DNA from 3 places in the Oceanobacillus sp. FSL K6-0127 genome. Region 3 is predicted to be linked to each of the others. Evidence: riboswitches for the same ligand, from Rfam matches in the RefSeq annotation. Region 3 holds a riboswitch; each other region holds the start of a gene.
What was found. A riboswitch is a leader RNA that binds a small molecule or an ion and turns the genes downstream of it on or off. The one in region 3 is predicted to bind preQ1.
Positions count from the first base shown of each region.

Region 1: another riboswitch for preQ1. It lies ahead of queD (6-carboxytetrahydropterin synthase QueD); the one in region 3 lies ahead of MHH64_RS04905 (QueT transporter family protein).
Region 2: another riboswitch for preQ1. It lies ahead of queF (preQ(1) synthase); the one in region 3 lies ahead of MHH64_RS04905 (QueT transporter family protein).

Region 1 is NZ_CP150287.1:1,907,973-1,911,258, forward strand. Features, by position in the region: gene MHH64_RS09580 (hypothetical protein) at 1-94, shown strand, start outside; gene MHH64_RS09585 (HIT domain-containing protein) at 235-639, shown strand; gene MHH64_RS09590 (hypothetical protein) at 1,147-1,410, shown strand; PreQ1 riboswitch class I at 1,598-1,644, shown strand; gene queD (6-carboxytetrahydropterin synthase QueD) at 1,733-2,167, shown strand; gene queE (7-carboxy-7-deazaguanine synthase QueE) at 2,164-2,889, shown strand; gene MHH64_RS09605 (dipeptidase) at 3,101-3,286, shown strand, end outside.
Region 2 is NZ_CP150287.1:1,641,476-1,644,761, reverse strand. Features, by position in the region: gene MHH64_RS08245 (MarR family transcriptional regulator) at 1-122, opposite strand, end outside; gene MHH64_RS08240 (hypothetical protein) at 384-668, shown strand; gene queF (preQ(1) synthase) at 805-1,293, opposite strand; PreQ1 riboswitch class I at 1,393-1,439, opposite strand; gene MHH64_RS08230 (zinc ribbon domain-containing protein YjdM) at 1,739-2,080, opposite strand; gene MHH64_RS08225 (coenzyme F420-0:L-glutamate ligase) at 2,247-3,286, opposite strand, start outside.
Region 3 is NZ_CP150287.1:990,795-994,080, reverse strand. Features, by position in the region: gene MHH64_RS04920 (DUF3189 family protein) at 338-844, shown strand; gene MHH64_RS04915 (hypothetical protein) at 881-1,171, shown strand; gene MHH64_RS04910 (cupin domain-containing protein) at 1,293-1,826, opposite strand; PreQ1 riboswitch class I at 1,987-2,031, shown strand; gene MHH64_RS04905 (QueT transporter family protein) at 2,040-2,525, shown strand; gene MHH64_RS04900 (DUF3891 family protein) at 2,628-3,286, shown strand, end outside.

The DNA.
Region 1 (3,286 bases), 920 kb from region 3:
AGAAGGTATGAAGAAGTTAGCAATCGTTAATTTATTATTAGTAGCTGCTGCTTTTTATTTTTTACTGACCCGCAGTATGGAATATTTCAATTAAATGGCACGATTGTTTAATAAGTTTCATTTAATGCCATTTAATGCTTCTTCAAATGATGGTGCTATAACTGAATAAATATGTGCTGGAATCGGGTTATGTAGAAGTAACTAAGAAGAGAAATAAAAAATGAGGAGATTACCATGGAAAAGTGTGTTTTTTGTAACCCCTATTCAGAACCTAAACAAAAAGTTGTTTTGAGTAATGAACATTGTCTTTTTTTACAATTAGACCAATCAAAAATAAAAGCTGGTCTACTTGAAGGAGCAGGGCTCATTGTTCCTAAAAATCATAGAGAAACTGCATTTGACTTAACCCAGGATGAATGGGCAGCAACTTACAGTCTTCTTCAAGAGGTAAAAAAATACTTAGACAAAGAACACGAACCTCAAGGATATAATCTTGGTTGGAACTGTGGTGAAGTAGGTGGTCAGCATATTTTTCATGCCCATTTCCACATTATACCAAGATTTAAAGACGAACCACTTGCAGGTAAAGGAATAAGGCATATGGTTAAAAGTAAAGAAAATCTAAGGAAAAGTTATTAGGTTATGATGCAAATGGTAGCAATGGTACTAACGGTGTAGGTTTAGTGTAAAAGGACACCGGCTCTGTCTTATTGAAGTATAGTAATAGGTTTGTTAAAGATTTATTTTCGAAAAGAGGTTAGATTTTGGCTGTTTACCTATTCAAAAGATACTATTTTTCCAAATTAAAGATTAGTTTACCTATGGAAGAGGTGATAATCCGATGAATATTTTCATCATTGGTGGTGCCATTTTAGTAGTACTTTTCATAATTCTCCCGTTTTTTAACATTGAAAGTTTCTTCTTATTTGTTTTAATTGAATGGATTACTAAATTTGTTTTACCTTGGATAGCTTTGTATTGGCTAATCAGAGGTGTAAAGGCATTAGAGAAAAAATAAATAATTCTTATTGAACGATCTGTTGCTACTCTTCAATTAGAGAAGTGGCTTTTTATCGTTTGCGGGGCGGGGTTGTTAAGTAATTGAAAGGGATATACCTGAGGAATTTTTTAGAGGGAAGGGTAGTTTTGAAGGAAAATAAACAAGCTCTTTATTTCAATATGACTTTGGGAACAATCGGCATTATACTCGTTGCTATAGCTGCAATGAGGTATTTGATTAAAGAAAATGATAATTTAGGATATGCAATTATACTTTTTGGTTTTATATTAACAGTTAGTTATATAAATTACTTAGAAAAAAGAGCAGGGATAAGTAAAAAATTGAGTTGGATTAGAATTATTGTATCTTCAATTTTATTTCTTATTTTTACATATTTCTTATATTTTTAGCTGTCTATTATTATAGTAAACTGATGCAAACGTTAAACAAGACGATCATCGGTTATCGTCTTTTCCTTTGAAACGTTTTTTGCTATACCATGAATGAATTCATTTCTATGTTGACATGTATTCTTTAATCTTAAACAAAAGATATGGTAAAGTAAGATGGTAAGTGAATAATAGAATCTGCGTATTGGCAGGAGAGGTTCGAAATTCCATCCCTCTATAAAAAACTAAGGAGCATGGACAGCATCTTCTTAGTGTTGTCCTTTTTTTATTTGGATGGATACAAGCTCCCAAAGATACAAAATAAACGAAGGAGTGATGATTCATGATGCAACAGATTTATCCAGTTACAGAACATCCCTATGCATATGAACTAAATAAAGATTTTCAATTTGCCGCAGCTCATTATGTACCACATGAGGATGCTGGGAAATGCCAAAATATGCATGGGCATACCTATTTTACAAATGTCACCATTGCTGGAGACGAGCTTGATCACACAGGTTTTTTGGTAGATTTTAAAAAAATAAAAGATTTAATTCATAAGCGATTTGATCATCGTATGATGAACGAAGATACCAAATTCTCCGACCAGGACGCTGAATATTTTCCAACAACAGAAGTGGTTGCCCGTACTATATATGAAATCATTAAGGAATACCTAAACACCCTGTCGAATAACCCAACTTGTGTTCAGGTATATTTAAGGGAAACGCCCACAAGCTATTGTATTTACCGACCGAAGGAGAAAACATTATGAGAAAAATACCTGTACTTGAAATATTTGGTCCAACCATTCAAGGTGAAGGAATGGTCATTGGCCAAAAAACGATGTTTGTCAGAACGGCCGGCTGTGATTATTCCTGCTCATGGTGTGATTCGAAATTCACTTGGGACGGTTCAGAAAAGGAATCGATTCAAATGATGGAACCGCAGAAAATAGTGGATGCCTTATTTGAAAAGGGCGATGGAAGATTTCAGCATGTTACCATCTCTGGAGGGAATCCAGGATTATTGGCACAATTGAATACATTGGTAGATTTACTTCATGAAAATAAGGTGAAGGTTGCATTGGAAACACAAGGTAGCAGATGGCAGAAATGGTTTACAAAGATAGATGATCTGACGATTTCGCCTAAGCCACCGAGCTCTGGAATGACTACAAATTTTGAAACATTGGATTTTATCATCCGTTCATTAGAGGAAAAGCAACAAGGCAATTTCAGTTTAAAGGTGGTCATCTTTGAGAAAGGAGATTTGCAATATGCCATCAACATACACAAAAGGTATCCTGATGTAGAATTGTTTCTGCAAGTGGGTAATGATGATTTGGAAACAGTAGAACAGGATAAGTTGTTACCATATTTACTTGAAAAATACGAACGATTGGTTGACCTTGTAATGAATAATTCAGAATTGAACGACGTTCGGGTATTGCCACAGCTTCACACTTATTTATGGGGGAATAAACGTGGTGTTTGATATAAGTCCCTTTAAAGTCCATTTCCAATAGCGAATGTGAAACTTTAATAGGTGATCTTGAACTTAAGGGTGCAAATCTTGAATAAAGAATTGTACCCTTATTTATTAATATATATCTAAAACGAAACCCATTAGTTTGACGAACTATTCCTTTTCATTTCCGTTATGCTAAAATAAACTATATATCAATATGATAGGAGAGGAATGTCTAATGAGTGAAAAAGCATTATACTATTTGAAGGACAACCGAGAACGTCTGCTAACCAAATTGAGTGATTTCCTGGCGATTCCGAGTGTGAGTACGGATAGTGCATACAAAGGAGATGTAACTCGTGCGGCAGACTTTATTGTTACATACTTAAAAGAGATTGGTTTTGACAAGGTAGAAAAGCAGGAG
Region 2 (3,286 bases), 650 kb from region 3:
TTTAAATAATAAACAATGCTCCATTGGGAATAATATAAACCTACTTCAACTAGATGCTCATTCAATTTTTTCCTAAACGTTCTTGTAAATTGCATGTTTAATTGAAAAAATCGTTGGGACAATTCAAATCCCCCCTAAAAAGTTACCTAAGTAACTATATACCATTTTAACATAAAAGTCTAGGGCAGATGGGGATGTTCATTATTTTTTAATTGGATAATCGAAAAACAGATAATGATTGCTCTTCTCATTTCAATTATTTATCCCTAACGCCCACCTTTTTAACTGTCTTCCATACATAATACAAACTTTCTTTGGAAATATAACAACAATGGTTTAATCAAGTTTATGGTACTTTTAAACAAAAGAATGGAGGCTTTTTTATGGTTCAACATAACCCACACGACCAGATTCAACAAGCTACTCAACTTGTCCACCAGTCCATGGAATCGATCCAATCAGCAAAAGATCATGCAAGCGTAGACCATCAGCAATACGAACAAGCTACTGAGCAGCTGCAGCGGGCTGAAGATGTATTGCAGCAAGCACAGAACCAATACGGAGAGCAAGCCCTGCAGAACCCTCAATTTCAACAAACACAGGAATTGCTGCATAATTTAAGGCAGCAGCTTCAAAAGGTAGATCGTCAAGAAAATAGAAACTTTTAATGAAAACCCTTATCCTAAGATTAAGTTAAATAAACGCAAACAAATAAGGGATTCGTCATCACTCTTCGATTTGACGAATCCCCCATACTATCTTAACAAAACATTGAATATATTTAATTACAATCCTATCCTAATTTTAACGATTATCAACCTTTTCAGGATACATATCATGATTCAACATACGGTGTTCTGCCATTTGTTCATATTTTGTCCCAGGTTTACCGTAGTTACAATATGGATCAATGGAAATCCCGCCACGTGGTGTGAACTTACCCCATACTTCAATATATCGCGGATCCATTAGCTTGATTAAATCGTTCAATATAACATTTACACTATCCTCATGAAATCCGCCATGGTTGCGATAGCTGAATAAATACAGTTTGAGCGATTTACTCTCTACCATTTTTACATCAGGTATGTAACTAATATAAATCGTTGCAAAATCAGGTTGCCCTGTCATCGGACATAACGTCGTAAACTCTGGAAAATTTAATTTTACAAAATAATCCCGATCTTGATGGTTATTTTCAAATGCCTCCAGCACTTCTGGATTATATTCATATACATAGGATGTTCCTTGGTTTCCTAGTAAAGTCAATCCTGACAAATCTTGTTCCTTCATGTAATTCCCTCCACTTATTTGTTTTCAGATAAAAATCTACCTTGCAGACCTACCAAAAAAAGCCGTGTACCCCTAAGGCACACGACTTTAATCGCATCACTTTCCTTAGTTTTTTATAGAGGGTTAAAGCTAAGAACCTCTTTCGCATATTTACGAGTTTATTATATAGATGAATTATATATATGTCAATTTACACAAAACAGCATAAGAGGTAGTTTAAAGTAAAATTTTCCATTTACATAGACTTTTCTGTCAATAGGTGTTATAAAAGAAAAGCACCCTTATCTGTGCAACGACATCTATATCAACGATGCTAGCATCGATCATGAAAAACCTGGTAAAAGGACTTGGCTCAATGCTTGAATCTAGCAGTAAAAGCTAAGTCCTTTTATCTTCATATAGGCAATTTATTTTAAACATCATGCCTTTTTCAAAGCCTAAACATCTAAACTTTTTTAACAAATTCAGATTTCAGCTTCATTGCTCCAAAGCCATCGATTTTACAGTCAATATCATGATCGCCATCAACTAAGCGAATATTCTTCACTTTCGTCCCTACCTTTACAACAGATGAACTTCCCTTTATTTTCAAATCTTTAATTACAGTGATTGTATCCCCGTCTTTTAGGACATTTCCGTTTACATCTCGAATCACATGCTCATCTTCATTGTTTTCCTTACCTGATTCTATAGTCCATTCATGCACACACTCTGGACATATAAATAGATTTCCATCTTCATATGTATACTCCGAATTACACTTCGGACAGTTTGGTACTTCATTCATCACATGCTTCCTCCATCCATTATATATGCTCTTATCATGCCATATACGTCCTGCATTAACAACCTTCCCCGAATTGTATAATGAAAGTTCCGCGAATCTACTTTAAATGATGTTCAAACTAAAACAAGCAATGCCAGAAAATAACCAGCATTGCTTACTAAAATCCCTATTTCGTATAATTATCAAAATATCCTTGGATAAAGACAATCGGCGTACCTTTGTCGCCACTTCCTGAAGTCAAGTCAGCAAGAGAACCAATTAAGTCCGTAAGCTTTCTCGGAGTTGTCCCTTGTGCTTCCATTGCTCCAACAAGATCCTCATCTTTTTCATTAATAAATTTTGAGATTGCTTGCTGCAGTTCCTCGCCTTTCAAATCGGAAAAATTATTATCTGCAAGATATTTTAATTTTACTTCATTCGGTGTTCCCTCAAGTCCAGCTGTAAAAGCAGGAGATACTACTGGATCTGCGAGTTCCCAAATTTTACCTACAGGATCTTTAAATGCTCCGTCTCCATAAATCATTACTTCCACATTTTTTCCTGTTTTCTCTTGCAGCATACTTTGAATTCGGTCCACTGTCGGCTGGCAATTACGCGGGAAAAGCTTTACCTTATCTTCTGTTGATTTGTTTGAACCCAACAGTCCATATTCCTCATTATATCCACTGCCATCAATTGACTCTGCCAGGATATTATCAAGGCTATAAACCTTCTCCCCACCATTTGCTTCCAAAATTCTTTTCGTTCTGAATCTCGTATGAATATCACAAGCAAGCACACTCTTTGTATAATCTAGTATTGACTTCGGATTGTTCGAAAAGATAACCTCACATTCAACCCCAAATTCCTCAATAAGTGATTTATAATACTCAATATAATCTACACCAGTAAATGTATGCTTCAAATATCCAAAGTAATCACGGAATTGTTTTTCTGTTAAAACATCTGTCCAAGGATTAACTCCTTTTTCATCAAGCATATCAATACTCACTAAGTGATTCCCAACCTCATCTGACGGATAGCTGAGCATTAACACAATCTTTTTTGCACCTTTTGCAATTCCACGAAGAATATTTGCAAAGCGATTTCTACTTAGGATTGGGAAGATAACACCCACAGTATCATCTCCAAATTTCGCGTGGACATCGTTCGCTATGGCTTCAATTGTAGCGTAGTTTCCTTGTGCACGAGCAACAATTGATTCTG
Region 3 (3,286 bases):
TGCCTTCCATTTGGTCTATTCTCTAAATATAAATAACCCTCCTTTAAGTAGATTAAAGGAGGTGACATGTGATAATAATCAATCATTTTATTAACTTTATGCAATTAATGTAAATTTGTTAAAAACCTACATCTCTACTCTTTTATTACAAAACTTGGCATTCGTTAATGGGATTCTTAGAAAGTGTATGAAAGTGTATGATGCATTCTCTTATGCTTTGAAGTAAAACAAGGCTTTAGACGAATGCCTAGTTGCACTTATGCAGCATATGAAAGTTTACATTCTTATCTGCTAAAAAAGACGAACTTGGTCACAATAGTAGTGGAGGATGATTATCGTGATATTTATATACAATGACTATGGCGGAACACATACAACTTCTCTTGCAGCAGCATATCATCTAAAAAAAATCCCGACTGACAAAGTTCTTACAAAAGAGGAGATTATGAGTGTAGATTATTTTAACAAATTAACAAAACACGATCTTGGAAAATTAATATTTCATGGATTAGATGAAGATGGAAATGCTGTTTATACCATAGGCAGAAAAGATAATAAATATGTTGTGCCAGCAATACAAAATCTTATTGAGCTATTACAGGAAAAATATAATTTTAATGAAAAAATAGTAATATCCAACACTTCACCGACCGTACCTATAGCTATATCAATTGGAGGATTTTTCTCTAGAGGTCTACACATTGACTTTATCGGCGTTCCATTACTTATAGCAGGTGCTAAACAGTGCTGTAATCAGATTAATCGATTAGTTGAACAGACCAAGAAAGCAAGTATTTCTAGAAATAGTAAAATTGTTGTTTTAGAAAATAAATCGTTCAATTAATGATTCTAGTATTTAACATGAAAGGAATCGATTCTCATGGACTACCCAACCATTCACACAAATTTCTGGGACGGAGTTATTGCTGTACCAGCTGTCGTGTTATTAACCCAATGTTTTAAAGTATTTCCTGTTCCACGTCAATACTTTCCTACCATAGCAAGCATTATTGGGTTTATTATTTCCATCTTTATTAGTCATAGAGGAGATTTATGGGCTGGTATATTTATGGGGGCTTTTTATGGTGCTGCGGCAGTAGGTACCTATTCTTCATTGAAAACTACTTGGTTAGCTTTTAAATATAGAAAGAGAAAGTCTAAGTCCCCATAGGCGTAAACAGTTCTTTAAAGATTGAAACTATCCATCCCGCTAAATAAACTCCGTTCTAAACAACAACCAACATCTAGTGGCAAATAAAATAATACGAAATATACTGCGGCATAACAGCGTGCTATTCTTCCAGCATTGCCTCCGCTTTAGTTGTCTCAACAGTGCCATGTGGATGATGTGGGGGGGCATATATTGTATAAAGCTTTAATGGAATATTGCCTGTATTGATTACATTATGCCATGTTCCAGCAGGCACCATAATTGCTGTATCGTCGTATACTCTTCTTTCAAAATTCAAGTTATTACTGCTTTTCCCCATTCTTACAATCCCCTGTCCTTGCTCTATTCGCAGGAATTGATCGGTATCTGGATGTATTTCTAAACCAATATCATCACCAACATGAATACTCATTAATGTAACTTGCATGTGCTCTCCTGTCCATATAGCAGTACGATACGTATTATTATTTCGTGTAGCCTTATTAATATTTATAACAAACGGTTGTGGTCCATAATCCTTCACTCGGAAATCTTCTTTTTTTTGTAATTGTTCATTCATTAGACTTCCATAATAAAACGGTCTTTCGTAAGGATAATGCGGTATGTTCGTAAAGTAAGGCAGAGGATACGGATAAAAATAGTACACTTTACTCATTCCCTTCATTCTATTCCAAATTTATTGTATGAGGCATGTTTAAGTAACGTGCCTATATGAATAAAAACATCCGTTTTAAAGTTATTTAATTATTTCCCATAAATAATTTTTATACATTAGTATTTACAAAGGCTTATAAACACTGGTATGATAGCATATGTTTCACGTGGTTCGAAACCATCCCACGATAAAAAACTAAGGAGAGAGATTAACATGAAAGTAAGAACTCTTGTGGTGAATGCGTTAATAGCTGCTTTATATATTGCTGTATCCGCACTCATTGTTCCATTCGGATTTACAAATATCCAATTCCGCATTTCTGAAGTATTTAACCATCTTATTGTATTTGATAAGCGCTACTTCTTTGGAATTGTAATAGGGGTATTTTTATATAACCTATTATTTTCACCTTTAGGTTGGTTTGATTTAGTCTTTGGTGTAGCACACTCTGCAATTTCATTAGCTATTATCATTCTAATAGCAAAATATATAAAAAATATATGGGTGCTGCTTGCTGCGAATACCATTGTCTTTACATTCAATATGTTCATTATTGCATTTGAATTGAAGCTTGCTTTACAATTTCCGTTCCTGTTGACCTGGTATACAACAGCCGTCGGTGAGTTCGTTGTATTAGCTATCGGTATCCCAATTATATATGCCCTGAATAAGCGATTAAAATTTAATCGTCTAATGTAAATAACCTCCTCGTTCGTTCACGAATGAGGAGGTTATTTTATTTCCATCATCCACAGATTTTGCTTATACTTAGGTTACGTAAAATCGGAAAGGATGGATAGCATGATTGTTCGAGAACGCAATCAAGAATTAATATTGATTCAGCAGGATCACCATGCAGCTATTTCCGGTGATATTGTGAAACAATGGAAGAAAGATTACTTTTTAGGAGACGGTTTACGAAGCTCGGTTGAATTCGCAGCATATCAGCATGACTGTGGCTGGAAGGAGTTTGACAAACAGCCATTTCTGAACGACAAAGAAGCAATACCCTACTCTTTTTTCGATTTTCCGATCTTACCGAAAATCGTTCTTTATAAGCATGGGATTGATGTGGTCCAACAAGTAGATTCATACGCTGCACTTCTATGCAGTGAACACTATAAACGCTTCCTTTTAAATCATACTTCTCTAGAAGCCCAGGAATTTGTTACAGCAGAAAACACACGGCAGCAATCAATTATTGCCACTTTAAACGAATTCAACAAACGTTTGTTTAATTTTCATTATGGGCTTATTCAGTTTAGTGATAACCTTTCTTTGTATCTTTGTTTGAATGAACCGGGTAATGCAATGAATGCCGGACATTCCTTTTTTAAAGATGGGATTCCCATGAATCAAGCATTGCACGAATTTTGCGACGAACACTTACAGTTACACTGGAAAAATGAGAACACAGTCGTATTAGATGACTTCCCATTTGAACAGCCGTTTGACGTCGT